4 regions of the Duffyella gerundensis genome follow, and region 4 is predicted to be linked to each of the others. Evidence: predicted binding sites of a transcription regulator. Region 4 holds the regulator's gene; each other region holds the start of a gene.
What was found. The regulator CRP, encoded in region 4, controls carbon source genes, mostly activating them, when cyclic AMP is high. The targets are predictions, from matches to a motif close to ATGTGANNNNNNTCACAT.
Positions count from the first base shown of each region.

Region 1 (3,145 bases), 1.6 Mb from region 4:
TTCTTTTACGCCTGGGGCCATGCAAAAATTCCACCGCAGTATGACTTTGTCAGCTGGATGCTGCACATGAGCCTGTACGTGCTCTGCGGTGGCCTGGTTGGGCTGTTGCTGAAAGAGTGGAAATCGGCGGGCCGTCGTCCGGTTGGCGTGCTGTCGCTGGGATGTGTAGTGATTATTATTGCGGCCAATATCGTTGGGCTGGGTCTGGCAGCGTAATGCAACGGCGGTGCGCGTCAGGGCGCGCCCGCCTCGCTGATGATGGCGCTACTGGCAGGATGAAAGCGTTGCCGCCAGGCGCTGGGTGTCAGGCCGGTTTCGCGGGTAAACACCACGGAGAAATAGTTACTGTCATCAAAACCGCAGCGCGCGGCCACTTCGCCAATCAAACAGCTGCTGGTGCGCAACAGATATTTCGCCTGGCAGAGTTGCAGCTGACGAATGTAATGGCCAATGCTCATGCCGGTTTGCTGGCGAAACAGCTGCTTCAGACCGCGCTCACTGAGGCGGTTCTGCTGGCAGAACAGCGTCAGGTCAAAAGGTCGACTGCCGTGTCCCTGAATCGCCGCTACCAGCAGATCCAGCTGTTCACCTTCCGGCAAGGCCCGGCTGCCATCCGCAACATAGCGGTGACGACGCAGAATCAACGCCAGCTGCAGAAACAGCGCTTCAGCCAGCTGCACCGAAAGCCGATCGGTTTTGCGGCTCTCGCGCTCCAGCTGAACCAGCACGCCGCGCGCTAATGCCATGCCGCGGGTGGTCAGCCGCCATGATGCTGATTGATCCAGGTCACGCGGTGGCAGCAGCTCATTCCAATCAAAGCCCAGCGTAAAGCGATCCGGGCAGAACAGAATATTATCCAGCACCAGATCATTAACCGAATCGTAGCTGTGGCAGTCGCCTTCACGCAGATAAAAAATATCGCCGCAGGTGATCAGCCATGGCCGATCGTTCAGCACGTGCAGGCCATTACCACGCCAGACAATCACAATCTCCTCAAAGGCGTGCTGATGCGGCGGAAATGAGGGCTGCGGCATGCGTTCAGCCACCGCAACCGGCATGGCGGGCGAAGGAAAGTAGTCATCGCGTGACAGGATCAACGGCATCGGGCGCTCCGGTTACAGCATATGTTGCCGCTCAGCGCGGGGCGCGCAGCCAAACTCGCGTTTGAACAGGGTGGAAAAGTGGTTACTGTCGCCAAAACCGCACTGGAAGGCGATATCAGTGATGCGCGCCTCGCTGTGACGCAACAGATGACGCGCCTGCAGCAGCCGCAACCGGTTGAGGTAACGCTGTGGCGTAATGCCGGTTTGCTGTTTCATCTGGCGATGCAAGGTGCGCAGCGACAGCGAGAAACGATCCGCTAACGCCTCCCAGTCAATCTCTTCGCTGTAGTGATCGTTCAGCCAGTCGAGCAGGCGATGCAGCCGCGCTTCCTGATCGCTGCTCTGCTCATCATGGCGGCCCTGGCGCAGCAGCAGTAGCAGCTGCAAAAACAACAGCTCCTGCTGCGCCTGCTTCTCCAGCGAATAGCTCAGCGTCAGCGGCGTCATTTGCGCCACCAGCTGGCACGCCTGGCTCATCACGCGGTTGCCAATGCGCCAGTGCGAAGGGTAACGGCCATCCTGCTCCTGCGGCAGCAGATCCTGCAATCCGTTGAGAAAACGAAACGCGTCGGGGCTGCGGTAGAGCACGTTGGTCAGATAGAGATTTTCGGTCTGCTCATAGAGATGGCGATCGTGATCGCGCACAAAACAGACGCAGCCGCCGCACAGGCTCTGCGGCTGACCATTAAACACGTGAATGCCCGCGCCTTGCTCCACCAGCACGATCTCGTGGAAGTCGTGATGATGCTCGGGAAACGCATCCTGCGGTGCCCGTGGCTCGATGGTGATGGGAAAATCACCGTCGGCGAAAAAGTCTGCGCTGTGCAATATGGTCATCATTGATCCTCCTTTAACAATTCTGCAGCCTATTACGCGACCAGAGAACTTACCTTGAATTTTGAACAAGCTAAGCGCGTATTCAGGCAAAAACTTCAAGAAAGCGCTTAAAAGTGTCAGAAATGCGGGCAGCATCACAGAGGGCTGAAACCTTATTTTGTGAGCTGCTACGCATGCTTCTTTGTAACCTTGCCAACGCGTTACAGGCTCTGGCACTGCGGGCAAGGTGGCCGCACGGCTGAAACGTAGACTGATGGCATTGGAACATCAGGAAACTAAAGCCATGACAATACGCAATGTTGTAGCTGTCGATCTCGGCGCCTCCAGTGGACGGGTCATGCTAGCGCGTTATCAGCGCGACACCGGGCAGATCGCGCTGCAGGAGATTCATCGCTTTGCCAACCGGCGGGTGATGCGCGGCGAATATGACTGCTGGGATCTCGACGCGCTTGAGCAGGAGATTCGCGCCGGGCTGGCGAGGCTGGATGCGCAGGGTATCGATATCGACAGCATCGGTATCGATACCTGGGGAGTGGATGTGGTGCTGCTCGATCAGCACGGCGAGCGGGTGGGTGAAACGGTCTCGTATCGTGATGGCCGCACCCACGGCGTGATGGCGCAGGCGGAGCAGCAGTGGGGACGTGAGGCGCTGTGGCAGCGTACCGGCATTCAGTTTCTGCCGTTTAACACCCTTTGGCAGCTGCGCGCCTTCAGCCAGCGCGAACCGGCGCAGTGCGTCCGGGTCGCCCATGCGTTGATGATTCCCGATTATCTGCACTACCGCTTTACCGGGGAGATGAATTGGGAATACACCAACGCCACCACCACCCAACTGATGAATATTCAGAGCGGTGAGTGGGACGAGACGCTGCTGGCGTGGGCGGGCGCGAATAAAAGCTGGTTCGGAAAGCCGACCCAGCCGGGTAACACCGTGGGTTACTGGCAGAGTGCCAGCGGCAAAGCGGTGCCGATGATCGCCGTAGCCAGCCACGATACCGCCAGCGCGGTGATGGCCGTCCCGCTGGAGCACAGCGATACGGCATGGATCAGTTCCGGCACCTGGTCGCTGATGGGATTTGAAAGCCCGTACGCGCATACCGGCGCCGCGGCGCTGGCGGCCAACGTGACCAACGAAGGCGGTATTGAAGGGCGCTACCGCGTGCTGAAAAATATCATGGGCATGTGGCTGTTGCAGCGTATCTGCG
Region 1 is NZ_LN907827.1:1,979,146-1,982,290, reverse strand. It holds gene rhaT (L-rhamnose/proton symporter RhaT) at 1-216, shown strand, start outside; gene rhaR (HTH-type transcriptional activator RhaR) at 234-1,103, opposite strand; gene rhaS (HTH-type transcriptional activator RhaS) at 1,116-1,940, opposite strand; gene rhaB (rhamnulokinase) at 2,224-3,145, shown strand, end outside.
Region 1: a site for CRP is predicted at 2,063-2,080, ahead of rhaS (HTH-type transcriptional activator RhaS). Genes of this name have one in related genera too.

Region 2 (3,145 bases), 1.1 Mb from region 4:
GTAAGCACCACGATATTGCGGGTGAAGCAGGCGGCGTGCGCGCCGCCGATGTTGAGCAACATGCTGTCGTAGCCCGCCACCGGGATCACCTTCATGCTGGTGATCACCGGGCTGCTTTGCGTCGTCATAGTGGATCCTTGTGCATCGGTTTCAGTTCAAAGCGTTTGATGTCGCCGGTGATGAACAGGAAGCTGAACGCAGCGACAAAGGCGTGGATGCCGACATAGACCAGCGCGCCGTTATACGATCCGGTCGTCGCGATGATGTAGCCGATAGCGATAGGCGTTACGATGCCCGACGCGTTACCAAACATGTTGAACAGACCGCCGCTGAGACCGCTGATCTCTTTCGGTGCGGTATCGGCCATCACCGCCCAACCCAGCGCGCCAATGCCCTTGCCGAGGAAGGCCAGCGCCATAAAGAACACCACCACCCATTCGGTATCGACATAAATACAGACCACCATGGAGATCGACATCAGCATGCCTACCACAATCGGCGTCTTACGGGCGATGTTCAGCGAGCCGGTTTTGCGCATCAGCATGTCGGAAATTACCCCGCCCAATACGCCGCCGATAAAGCCGCATACCGCGGGAATCGAGGCGACAAAGCCCGCCTTCAGAATCGACATGCCGCGCTCGTTGACCAGATAGAGCGGGAACCAGGTGATGAAAAAGTAGGTTAGCGCGTTGACGCAGTACTGGCCGAGATAGATGCCCAGCATCATGCGTGAACTGATGAGCTGGCGAATCTGGAACATTTTTTCGTCCCAGCCGACTTTGCGCTCCTCTTTCTTCTTGTCCATGTTGATCAGCGCACCGCCCTGCTCAATATATTCAAGCTCCGCTTTGTTGACGCCCGGATGATCGTTGGGATCGTGGATCACCTTCAGCCAGACAAAACTGAGGATGATGCCCAGCCCGCCCATAAACCAAAAAACGTGTGCCCAGCCGACGGCAGAGGTCAGCCAACCCATAATCGGCGCAAAAATCACCGTGGCGAAATATTGCGCCGAGTTAAAGATGGCCACCGCCGTGCCGCGCTCCTGCGCCGGAAACCAGGCCGCGACAATGCGGCTGTTACCGGGGAATGAAGGAGCTTCCGCCAGACCCACCAGGAAGCGCAGGGTGAACAACGCAATCACAATGCCGAAGCCATCAAAGACGTCAACAAAACCCTGTAACAGCGTGAACAGCGACCAGATAAAGATGCTGCAGAAATAGACGCGCTTTGAGCCGAAGCGATCGAGTAACCAGCCACCCGGAATCTGCCCGATCACATAAGCCCATGAGAATGCAGAGAAGATATAACCCATGCCGATCGGATCGAGTCCGATATCCCTGGCCATTGATGTGCCAGCGATGGAGAGCGTGGCGCGGTCACCGTAGTTAAACGAGGTGACGATAAATAACATCACAACGATCCAATACCGCGCGTTGGTTCTTTTCTCCACCGCGCTTTTGGCGGGGCTGACTGTACTCATGATGCACTCCTGAAACTGTTTTCACTCTGCATGCATACACATCGCGTTGGGTATCAGAATGAGGTCGGGTTAAACACAGCGATTTTATTGTTGGCAAACAATCTCTTTGCGCAGTGTCAGGTCATATCCTGGTGCAACGTTGAAAAGTATATGAAGGGCGGCTGGCGCAGGCATTAGATGAACGCACGAGTATTTGCGCTAACAAACATCGTTTTTATGGCATTTGCACATTTTAGTGCGCGAGCGCTCACGAAAACCGTTTTTAGCGCCGATTTATTACGCCAAATCGCATGGTTTTATCGGGCTTTGTGAGAATCTTCACTTGTACCTGGTGAAGCGCCAGAAAATAGCCGCAATCAACCGCTGAATGGCCGACATTTGCACAGTGTGGTGCCCCCCGCGGCTGCCTATACTTTTTTCCGGCAAACAATTTCCGCAGTTGATGTGTATCGCATCACTTTTACCGTTTTCTCACTGTGGGCAGATGAGCAATGAATAAAATCACCGTAGAGACACCGCTTTATATCAAGGTGCATGAGTCGGACAATGTCGCCATTGTGGTGAATAATCATGGCCTTCCCGCCGGTACGATGTTTGCCGGTGGCCTCAGACTGATTGAGCAGGTGCCGCAGGGCCATAAAGTGGCGCTCAGCGCCATTGCCCGCGGCGAACCGATTCTGCGCTATGGCGAAATTATTGGTTATGCCGTGCAGGATATTGCCCAGGGCAGCTGGGTAGAGGAGTCGCTGGTGGCCCTGCCGGAAGCACCGCCGCTGGCCAGCCTGCCGCTGGCGAATCAGGTGCCGCCGCCGCTGCCACCGCTTGAGGGTTACACCTTTGAAGGCTATCGCAACGCCGATGGCAGCGTTGGCACGCGCAATCTGCTCGGCATTACCACCAGCGTGCATTGTGTGGCGGGCGTGGTCGATCATGTGGTCAGGATCATTGAGCGTGAACTGCTGCCGCGCTATCCCAACGTCGACGGCGTGGTTGCGTTGAATCACCTTTACGGCTGTGGCGTGGCGATCAATGCCCCGGCAGCGGTGGTGCCGATCCGCACCGTGCATAACCTGGCGCTCAACGCTAACTTCGGCGGCGAAATTATGGTGGTCAGCCTCGGCTGCGAGAAGCTGCAGCCAGAGCGTCTGCTGGCGCCGGGCGGCGGGCTGGAGGCGATTAACGTCGGCGATGATGACATTATTCGTTTACAGGATGAGCAGTTTGTCGGTTTTGAGGCGATGGTGACGTCAATTTTGCAGGTGGCCGAGCGCCATTTGCAGCGGCTTAACCAGCGCCAGCGTGAAACCTGCCCCGCCTCAGAGCTGATTGTCGGTATGCAGTGCGGCGGCAGCGATGCTTTTTCCGGCGTGACCGCCAACCCGGCGGTCGGCTTCGCTTCCGATCTGCTGGTGCGCTGCGGTGCCACGGTGATGTTTTCAGAGGTCACGGAAGTACGCGATGCGATTCATTTGCTGACGCCGCGCGTGATCGATGAAGCGGTAGGCAAGCGCCTGCTGGAAGAGATGGCGTGGTATGACGACTACCTCAATCAGGGTAAAACCGACCGCAGCGCCAATCCCTCACCAGGCAATAAAAAAGGTGGCCTGGCGAACGTGGTAGAAAAAGCACTGGGTTCGATTGCCAAATCAGGACGCAGCGCCA
Region 2 is NZ_LN907827.1:3,023,875-3,027,019, forward strand. It holds gene EM595_RS13970 (enolase C-terminal domain-like protein) at 1-128, opposite strand, end outside; gene EM595_RS13975 (MFS transporter) at 125-1,483, opposite strand; gene garD (galactarate dehydratase) at 1,975-3,145, shown strand, end outside.
Region 2: a site for CRP is predicted at 1,790-1,807, ahead of garD (galactarate dehydratase). Genes of this name have one in related genera too.

Region 3 (3,145 bases), 1.6 Mb from region 4:
GATCTGTTCGGCGATACCGCAGCCGGCTGAGCCAGCACCGAGAAACACCACTTTCTGATCGCTTAACTTGCTGCCTGCCGCACGGCTGGCGGCAATCAGCGTACCCAGCGTCACCGCCGCGGTGCCCTGAATGTCATCGTTGAAGCAGCACACTTCGTCGCGATAGCGCTCCAGCAGCGGCATGGCATTTTTCTGCGCAAAATCTTCAAACTGCAGCAGAACGTTTGGCCAGCGGCTTTTTACTGCCTGAATAAATTCGTTAACGAAATTATCGTACTCTTCACCGGTGATGCGCGGATGACGCCAGCCCATATAGAGCGGGTCATTCAGCAGCTGCTGGTTGTTAGTGCCAACATCCAAAACCACAGGCAGGGTGTACGCCGGGCTGATGCCGCCGCACGCGGTATAAAGAGAAAGCTTACCAATAGGAATGCCCATGCCGCCGATGCCCTGATCGCCCAGACCAAGAATGCGCTCGCCGTCGGTGACAACAATCACTTTAACATTCTGCTTGGTGGCATTTTGCAGCATATCTTCAATGCTGGCGCGGTTAGGGTAGGAGATAAACAGACCACGGGCACGACGGTAAATTTCAGAGAAGTGTTCACACGCTGCGCCGACCGTTGGCGTGTAGATGATTGGCATCATCTCTTCCAGATGGTTATCGAGCAGACGGTAGAACAGGGTTTCGTTGGTATCCTGAATATTACGCAGGTAAACGTGTTTATCGTTGTTGTTTTTGAAATCCTGGAACTGGCGCCAGGCGCGTTCAGCCTGCTCTTCGATGGTTTCTACGGTTTCCGGCAGCAGGCCATTGAGATTGAAGTCGTTGCGCTCCTCTACGGAGAAGGCACTGCCTTTATTCAACAACGGGAATTCCAACAGAATAGGGCCAGCATAAGGGATATACAGCGAACGTTTACTTTCGTAGTCGAGTTCCATGCAGTGTTTGCTCCATCTCAGACCGGGCTGCGCCGCAACCGTTAGCCTGGATATTGTCAGGGATAAGTTGTGTGCCCGATCCTAAGAAAATTCGCGCAGAAGTACAGCTTTTGTTAGCAACGGATAACAAAAGCGATACTTTTTTTACTAAAAAGCGGCATCACGCTTTTGTCAGCGCCGCCAGGTGCAGATCGCTACAGCCGAGCATGGCCAGCGTAGCGCGGGTGGCATCATGCTGAACCAGCAGTGCCTGAGGATGCTCAGCCAGAACGGCGCGCTTAATCGCCTGGCCTTCGCCAGCCATGTTCATCAGAATCAGCGCCGCCTGCAATGGAGGCAGGCTGGGGTTAAAGGCGGCATTTTCAGCGTAACGGCCGGCATAAATCTTGCCGCTGACGCTTTCCAGCGCCACGCCGCTGTGCGCTTTGCTGTAAGGCGCATGGCTGCGGCTGGCAGCTGCGATAGCGGCCTGAGCAAGCGCATCGCCAGCAGGTTGATAACCGTGATCGACCGGGGTCAGCAGGCGCTCATGAATATCGAGATCGCCGGGGCCAAATGAGTCAGGCAGATAGTTCGCCAGCGTGGTAGCCGGACGATTGGGCAGGCTAATGCGCAGCGCGGTGCCGCTGTTCAGTTCATTCATAAACTGACGGCAGTGCCCGCAAGGCGTGTAGTTAACGGTGACGGTTTCCAGCTTCGCTTCATCGTGCAGCCAGGCGTGGGTAATGGCGCTCTGCTCGGCATGAATGGTCTGCTGCATGGTGGTGCCTGCAAATTCCATGTTAGCGCCAAAATACCAGCTGCCGCTGGCACCGCGGGCGATGGCACCCACGTTAAAATGCGAGAGCGTGGCCAGCGCACAGGCCGCCGCCAGCGGCAGCAGCGCTAATGCCAGCGCATCAGCATCAAGGCCGGTTTGTTGTTGCAGATCGGCAACCTGCTGCGGTGTTAAGCGGGCAGCAAAATCGTCAGCGGCAAGCACAGGCGCAATGGCCTGCTGTAAGTCGGATGGCAGAGTGGTAAACGCCTGTTGAAATCGTGGGTGCATGAGTGAGTCTCATCAGCAAAGAGGGAAGAGCAATCAGGCGGTTATATGTGATCTAAATCGCGCTATCAATGCAAGATTTGAAACTTGAGCAAAGTTTGCGAGATCTCTCGCAAACTTTCAGCCCAACAGCCTTAACAAAACCGGAAAAAGAAAGGGCGCGAGCAACGAAGTGAGAATGCCGCAAATCACCAGCGCCAGTGAGCTGAATGCGCCTTCCTGATAGTCGAGTTCAGCACAGCGAGCGGTGCCAAGGGCATGCGAGGCGTTGCCAATAGCCAGACCGCGCGACGCTTTTGTACGCACCTTAAACAGGTTAAGCAGCATGTGGCCAAACACTGCGCCAAACACTCCGGCGATTAACACGCAGATAGCGCTGATGGCCGGAATGCCGTGCAACGAGGCCGAAATCGCCATCGCAATCGGGGTGGTCACTGATTTGGGAATAATGGTGGCGGCGATTTCCGGCGTTGCCCCCATCCATAACGCGATAGCCGTGCCCGAGGTCATCGCGGTAATACTTCCAATAAAGCAGAGCCCTACAATCGATTTCCAGCGTGCCCTGATCTGTTGCAGCTGCTCATAAAGCGGCAAGGCGAGTGCCACTACCGCAGGCTGTAACAGCTGGTTGAGAATAGCGCTGCCGGCAAAATAGCGGGAATAGGGTATATGCGTGAGCAGCAGAATGGGAATAATGATCGCCATAGAAACCAGCAGCGGGTTGAGCAGCGAAATTTTCAGCGTGGTTGCCAGCTTGCGTGCCAGCCAGAAGGCGCCAAGCGTCAGCGGGAGAGACCACCAGATATCGATCATGGTTTTTCTCCCGGCTCGGCGTGCAGGCGTTGCGAACCCACGCCAACAATGACGATCACCAGAATCGTGCTGACAATGCATGACACCACAATCGGCCCAAACTGGGCGGTAAGGATATCGGTGTAGCTCATCACGCCAACGCTGATCGGCACGAACAGCAGCGCCATATTGCGAATGATGATGTGGCAACCGGGCTTCACCCATTTTACCGGGATGATCTGCACGGTCAGCAGGGTAAACAGCACCAGCATGCCAAGGATACTGCCCGGTATGGTGATTGGCAGCAGCGCGGCGAGACCGTTGCCTGCAAACAGGCAGAGATAGATGATGATAAAGGCGCGAAGG
Region 3 is NZ_LN907827.1:2,570,914-2,574,058, reverse strand. It holds gene EM595_RS11950 (NAD-dependent malic enzyme) at 1-942, opposite strand, end outside; gene cdd (cytidine deaminase) at 1,103-1,990, opposite strand; gene EM595_RS11940 (CidB/LrgB family autolysis modulator) at 2,108-2,800, opposite strand; gene EM595_RS11935 (CidA/LrgA family protein) at 2,797-3,145, opposite strand, start outside.
Region 3: a site for CRP is predicted at 2,036-2,053, ahead of cdd (cytidine deaminase). Genes of this name have one in related genera too.

Region 4 (3,145 bases):
CCGCAGCTAACGGGCGAAAGATGACAGGCGCGTTGACTCATGTTAACAATGCCTGTCGCAGATCCATTCAGGGAGCAGCACTATGTCAGCAAGGCATCCGATCATTGCCGTTACCGGCTCCAGCGGCGCCGGTACTACCACCACCAGTCTCGCCTTTCGCAAGATTTTTCAGCAGTTTAATTTGCAAGCGGCCGAACTGGAAGGTGACAGCTTTCACCGTTTTACCCGGCCTGAAATGGATATGGCGATCCGTAAAGCGCGCGATTCCGGGCGCCACGTCAGCTATTTTGGCCCAGAGGCTAACGATTTTGGCCTGCTGGAACAGACCTTTATTGAATACGGGCTGAACGGTACCGGCCAGTCACGTAAATATCTGCACACCTATGATGAAGCGGTGCCGTGGAACCAGGTGCCTGGCACCTTTACGCCGTGGCAACCGCTGCCGGAACCCACCGACATCCTGTTTTACGAAGGCCTGCACGGCGGCGTCGTCACACAGCAGCATAACGTGGCGGACAAGGTCGATTTGCTGGTCGGCGTGGTGCCTATCGTCAATCTTGAGTGGATCCAGAAGCTGGTGCGCGATACCAGCGAGCGCGGTCACTCGCGTGAAGCGGTGATGGATTCCGTGGTGCGCTCAATGGATGATTACATCAATTTCATCACGCCGCAGTTTTCGCGCACGCACATCAACTTTCAGCGCGTTCCAACGGTGGATACCTCAAACCCCTTCGCCGCGCGGGATATTCCCTCGCTGGATGAAAGCTTCGTGGTGATTCACTTCCGCGGCCTGGAAGATATCGATTTTCCTTATTTACTCGCCATGCTGCAGGGCTCGTTTATCTCGCACATCAATACGCTGGTGGTACCGGGCGGCAAAATGGGCCTGGCGATGGAACTGATTATGACGCCGTTGGTACAACGTTTAATGGAAGGTAAAAAGATCGAATAAAATGCAGCCGGGCCGCGGGCGGCAATCACAAATATTTTACAAATCGTTAACCTTAGCGGTTTGACCATTGCCCGCTGCGCCAGCCGTTACGCCTGTTAATCATCACGTATTGGTGTTCTGCAGGTGCGCTATTCTCTCCTCGCCCTTGTCCTGATTTTTGCGCTGCGGACGATCATGATATGAGATCGGGCGATACAGACTGCCGATAATACTTTTCCGCTATGCAAACCAGCCCGCTCTTGCCGTCAGCAGCAAAGAAAACGCACGACTGCACTGCAAATGCTTGCTACCAGTGATATTATCCTCGCCGCAATCACGCACCGGCCCGTCAATACTCATGCTGTTACGCAGTACTGCACGCCTGAGGATTCTCCTAAAAGCGGGGATTATGCTCTTCGCTCCGCTGACATGCGCTTTACTATAACCATTGATCGAGTGTGAGTATGATCGCGTCAACCTGCCCTGCTAAAAGCGCAATCTGACACGATGTACATCATGCTGAAGCGAGACAACAGAAGACAGTAAGTGAAAGCTGTGCTACAAACGAAGTTGTAATATTTTCGTTGCGCAAGCGAAAACGGGAGCACTGATGAGCAAAACTCAAAACAGCAGCCCGCCGACTTTCCTTCAAAGGAATAGCTTTACTATTTCAACGCCTGACAGGGAATCTTGCCCCTGTGTTTAGGGCACGATTACAACAGAGGATAATAGCGAATGGTTCTCGGCAAACCGCAAACAGACCCTACACTCGAATGGTTCCTGTCACATTGCCATATTCACAAATATCCATCCAAAAGCACGCTCATCCACCAGGGTGAAAAAGCGGAGACGCTTTACTACATCGTTAAAGGTGCAGTTGCGGTGTTAATTAAGGATGAAGAAGGCAAAGAGATGATCCTCTCTTACCTTAATCAGGGCGATTTTATCGGTGAGCTTGGCCTGTTCGAAGAAGGTCAGGAACGCAGCGCCTGGGTTCGCGCGAAAAGCGCCTGTGAAGTGGCTGAGATCTCTTACAAGAAATTTCGCCAGCTGATTCAGGTTAACCCCGACATCCTGATGCGTCTGTCCTCACAGATGGCGCGTCGCCTGCAGGTTACCTCAGAAAAAGTGGGCAACCTGGCGTTCCTGGACGTGACCGGCCGCATCGCACAAACGTTGCTGAATCTGGCGCGTCAGCCTGATGCGATGACGCACCCGGATGGCATGCAGATTAAGATCACCCGTCAGGAGATCGGCCAGATCGTTGGTTGTTCCCGCGAAACGGTGGGCCGCATTCTGAAAATGCTGGAAGATCAAAACCTGATTTCTGCACACGGTAAAACGATCGTCGTCTACGGCACTCGCTGATTTTTCTTACCCCGACGGCGTGATGATTGCTCATCACGCCGTTTTCTATGTTGTGAAAAGCTGATGTGGCGCCGACTCATCTACCACCCTGAAGTAAATTATGCCCTGCGGCAGACGCTGGTGCTGTGCCTGCCGGTGGCCATCAGCTGGCTGTGCGGCGATCTGCAAAAAGGCCTGCTGTTCTCGCTGGTTCCTGCCTGCTGTAATATTTCTGGTCTTGATACGCCGCACAAACGCTTTTTTAAGCGGCTAATTGTGGGCGGTTCTCTGTTTGCAACCAGCAGCCTGCTGATGCAGGTCTTAACGCTGCATGGCATTCCGTTGCCCGCGATCCTGTTTGCGATGACCATGCTGCTCGGCGTGCTGGGCGAAATCAGCCCGCTGCATGGCCGCCTGTTATCGGGTTCACTGATCGCCGCCATCTTTACCCTGAGCCTGACAGGTAAGCTGCCGATCTGGGCACCGCCGCTGCTCTATATTGGTGGCACCTTATGGTATGGGCTGTTCAATGCGTTCTGGTTCTGGCTGTGGGAAGAGCAGCCGATGCGCGAGACACTCAGCCTGATCTATCGTGAACTGGCAGATTATTGTGATAAAAAATACAGCCTGCTGACCCAGCTCACCGATCCTGAAAAAGCGCTGCCGCCGTTGCTGGCACGGCAACAGAAAGTGGTCGATCTCATTAATACCTGTTATCAGCAAATGCACATGCTGGCGGCCAATCGTGACAACAGCCACAAGCGGCTGACGCGGGCATTTCAGGTGGCACTGGATCTGCAGGAGCACATTTCGGTGAGTTTGCATCAGCCGGAAGAGGTGCAAAAGCTGGTGGAAAAGAGCCATGCC
Region 4 is NZ_LN907827.1:394,312-397,456, reverse strand. It holds gene EM595_RS01690 (YheU family protein) at 1-10, shown strand, start outside; gene EM595_RS01685 (phosphoribulokinase) at 83-952, shown strand; gene crp (cAMP-activated global transcriptional regulator CRP) at 1,667-2,299, shown strand; gene EM595_RS01675 (YccS/YhfK family putative transporter) at 2,363-3,145, shown strand, end outside.